One region of the Sedimentibacter sp. MB31-C6 genome, then DNA from elsewhere that is predicted to be linked to it. Evidence: a T-box and tRNA genes for the amino acid it is inferred to sense, from the RefSeq annotation. Region 1 holds a T-box; the other holds one or more tRNA genes.
What was found. The T-box of region 1 lies ahead of proS (proline--tRNA ligase). A T-box ahead of a tRNA ligase gene usually reads a tRNA of that ligase, here a tRNA-Pro.
Positions count from the first base shown of each region.

Region 1 (2,212 bases):
CCGAAACAGTGTTTTCAATATTATCTAGTGATATTATTTCTTTTTCCAATTTATCTCTTCTAACTACTACTGCTTGATTGTTTTCAATATCTCTTGGTCCTATTTCTATACGAATAGGGTAACCCTTCATTTCATATTGGTTAAACTTCCAACCAGGTGAATTTTCAGCATCATCATCAAGCTCTACTCTGATATTTTGTGATTTTATTTTATCATAAAGTTCATTAGCCTTTTCTAATACTCCTTCTTTTTTTTGAGCTATAGGAATAATAACTACTTGTGTTGGTGCCATCCTTGGTGGTAAAACAAGACCCCTATTATCTGAATGAACCATAATAAGTCCTCCTATCAATCTTGTTGATATACCCCAAGAAGTATGATATGGATATTCTTCTTTACCACTTCTACCTTGATATTTAATATCAAATGCCTTTGTAAAGTGTTGACCAAGGTTATGAGATGTGCCAGCTTGCAATGCCTGACCATCATGCATTAATGCTTCCATAGTATATGTTGCATATGCTCCAGCAAATTTCTCTTTTTCACTTTTTAATCCAATTACTACTGGCATTGCCATTAAATCTTCTGCAACCTGTCTGTATATATCAAGCATCTGCAATGTTTCTGACTGTGCTTCTTCTTCCGTTTCATGTAACGTATGTCCTTCTTGCCATAAAAACTCAGAAGTTCTTAAAAATGGTCTCGTTGTTTTTTCCCATCTTACAACACTACACCACTGATTATACAAATATGGTAAATCTCTATATGAATTTAACCATTTGCTATACATATGACAGATGATAGTTTCTGAAGTAGGTCTTACAACTAACCTTTCTCCTAATTCTTGATTACCTCCATGAGTTACCCAAGCAACTTCAGGTGCAAATCCTTCCACATGGTCTTTTTCTTTGTTTAATAAACTTTCTGGAATTAGTAAAGGAAAATACATATTTTTATGTCCTGTTGCTTTAAATTTTTCATCTGCAAATTCTTGTATTTTTTCCCACAAAGCAAATCCATAAGGTCTTATTACCATGAATCCTTTTACTGGTGAATAATCCACCAATTCATTTTTCAATATTACATCTGTGTACCATCTACTAAAGTCTTCTTCCATAGGTGTAATTTCTTTTACAAAATTCTTGTCTTTTTTAGCCATATTATCTCCTTTCAATCATTGCGGTTGACCTACCAACAATTTTTTCAGAAAAACCTTCTGATAAATGGTATTAGTCGTATAAAATATAAATCCGCCTCTTAATTAAGAGGCGGATATCCGCGGTACCACTCTAATTGCTACATAATATTGTAGCAACATCTCAATCATATAAGGGTTTTGCCCTTTGGGTTGTTACTCCCAAACACTCAAAGGTAGGTTCATTATACAGAGGGACAAAGGCGTTTCACCACCAACCTTCTCTCTATAGACCATGTATATTTACTAGTCCTCATCACTGTGATATTTATTCAATCTTTGTATTAAAAACATATTATATCACTTTTATTTTTTTGTCAATCATTTTATTCATATAATTAATAGAATGCTTGTAAATGTAATTTTATGATAGTATAATGTAATTACTGGAAAAAATAAAATATTAGGAGGTACAAAATGAAAAAGAAAGTATTAAGTTTAGTATTAATATCTCTATTAATTCTTAACAGTTTTAGCTTTGTTTTTGCTGCAGAGGATGAAACCATTTTAATTACAATTATCCATACTAATGATACTCACGGAAGACTAGAAGAAGATAGCTATAACAATATCATGGGTTTTGCAAAAATTGCTACATTAATTAAAGAAGCTAAAGCAGAAAATCCTAACACATTAGTTCTTGATGCTGGTGATACGCTTCATGGAATGCCTATAGTTAATATCAGTAATGGTGAAAATTCAATAAAAATACTAGAAGCCGCAGGATATGACTACATGGCAGTGGGTAATCATGATTTTAACTACGGTCAAGAAAGATTATTAGAATTAAAAGACTTAACAGAAATAGGTATGTTAAGTGCAAACGTTTTAAAAGATGATGAATACTTATTTACACCATATGTAATAGAAGAAATAGACGGAGTCAAAGTTGGTATATTCGGTCTTACTACTCCTGAAACTGAATATAAAACAAGTCCAACAAATGTAGAAGGAATTACATTTGCGGATCCGATAGAAGTTTCGAAGAAAATGGTCGATGAGTTAGATGACCAAACT
Region 1 is NZ_CP142396.1:2,023,583-2,025,794, reverse strand. Features, by position in the region: gene proS (proline--tRNA ligase) at 1-1,159, opposite strand, end outside; T-box leader at 1,262-1,464, opposite strand; gene U8307_RS09665 (5'-nucleotidase C-terminal domain-containing protein) at 1,613-2,212, shown strand, end outside.

Region 2 (2,212 bases), 1.5 Mb from region 1:
CCTGAAGAATTGTATAACAGGATTGAAAAGACATATAATAGTCAATTGAAAATGCAGAATAATTGTTATTAGTTCTACTTAGTTTTTATAATTTTAAAAGAAGGGGCTTTTGATGGAAAATTTAACTGTATTGATGCCAGGGGAAGTGTCAGAACGACTTCATAATATGCTACTGTTTGCGCTAGAAGGATATGAATATGATTTAATTAAAACTAGTAATGAAATAGTAAATTTAAAAAACAAGAAAATTTTATTTGTAGTGGAATTAGGTGAATCGGGAATAAATATTGAACTATACAGATTTTTAGAAAAAATAATAAAGTCAGGGGATAACTTTATGGAAAACTCTGTAGGTTCAGTAATCGTTAATGTCAAAAATGAATTATATTCTAGAGATATTGGACGAAAAATAATTTTTCATGCAAATAATGCTGGATGCATTTTTCCTGGCAGACCATTGTCTGAAGCAACAGGCTCTCTGAAAAATTACAATACATATAAAAAAATACATGATATGAGCTTATATGAAATTTGTTTGCAAGATTGCAAAAAAACTGTTAATGCCCTTATGAATTATAATGTTAAAAAAATTAGAAATCCTAATATACTTACATTACATTCAAGCAATTATACAACATCTAATACTTTACTTTTGTGGAAAATGGTTAAAGATAATTTGAAGGATTATAATATAAATGAAATACATATAGAAAATGGTTCTATTCATGATTGTAAAGCATGTTCATATAAGGCATGTAAGCATTATTCAGAAAGTACAAATTGTTTTTATGGTGGGATTATGGTAGAAGAAATATATCCTGCTATAATTGACTGTGACATACTTATTATGTTGTGTCCTAACTATAATGACGCAATAAGTGCAAATATGTCAGCTGCTATAAATAGATTGACTGCCTTATTTAGAAAGGTTAAATTTTATGACAAGTATATATTTTCTATTATAGTATCAGGTCATAGTGGAAGTGATATATTGGCACAACAATTAATAAGTGCCTTAAATATTAATAAAACTTTCATGTTACCACCTAAATTTGCTTTAATGGAAACTGCAAATGATATTGGTGAAATAAAGGGAGTCGACAATATAAAAGAAAAAGCAGCAGAGTTCGCAAAAAACATAAGAAAATGTATTGAAGAATAATTTTGAATAAAAATAGTCGGGATGACTGGATTCGAACCAGCGACCCCAAGTCCCCCAGACTTGTACGCTAACCAAGCTGCGCTACATCCCGATATAGAAATTATAAATGATAAATAAAGTTCTGTAAAGAGTAAAAATTTTTAAAAATATAAATTTCACCTTGCATTTTATATACTATTCTGATAAAGTTGAAATATCCTATAATTTGGATAAAATAAGAATAAGGAAGTATAAAATATGAGTGAAGATAAAGATTTATGTGGTTGTGAATGTGGAGACGACGGATGTGATTGTGGTCATGATCATGATGGAGAAGAAATCATTACTCTGACTTTAGAAGACGGAACTGATATTGAATGCGCAGTTATTTCTGTATTTCAAGTAGAAGAAAAGGATTATATAGCTTTACTACCTTTAGATAATATAGAAGAGGGAGAAGTATTCCTTTATGGATTTAAGGAATATGATGATGGTAGTATTGATTTAATAAGCATAGAATCTGATGAGGAATATGATGCAGTAACAAAAGCATTTGATGTAATTCTGGATGAAGCAGAGCTTGACGAATTATTTGATGAAGACGAAGGGTAATATAAAGAGGACAGTTTGTAACTGTCTTTTTTATTTAATATAAAGCTAATATATGTTTATATGTTTGTATTTTAATTATATACAATTATTTAAAATAGTTGACATTGTATGGATATTATGATAATCTATCAAGAATAATTTAAATCGTTCGTAGAACTGATAATACAAAGGAAAAGGAGATTTCTAAATGGCAAAAATAATACATGAGCCTTCCAGAACTTTTGGAGAGTATTTACTATTACCAAATCTAACTACTAAAGAATGTGTAGTTGAAAATGTAGATTTAAGCACACCAATAACAAGATTCAAAAAAGGTGAAACACCTGATTTGAAACTTAACATTCCATTCTCATCAGCTATAATGCAATCAGTTTCAGATAATAATTTAGCCATTGCATTAGCAAAGAACGGTGGAATTTCATTTATATATGGTTCTCAGTCAATTGAAAGTGAAGCAGA
Region 2 is NZ_CP142396.1:502,231-504,442, reverse strand. Features, by position in the region: gene U8307_RS02620 (lactate dehydrogenase) at 1-72, shown strand, start outside; gene U8307_RS02615 (flavodoxin family protein) at 113-1,162, shown strand; tRNA gene U8307_RS02610 (tRNA-Pro) at 1,179-1,253, opposite strand; gene U8307_RS02605 (DUF1292 domain-containing protein) at 1,400-1,753, shown strand; gene U8307_RS02600 (IMP dehydrogenase) at 1,941-2,212, shown strand, end outside.
Region 2: it has a tRNA-Pro gene. The T-box ahead of proS (proline--tRNA ligase) is inferred to sense a tRNA for this amino acid. The anticodon was not compared.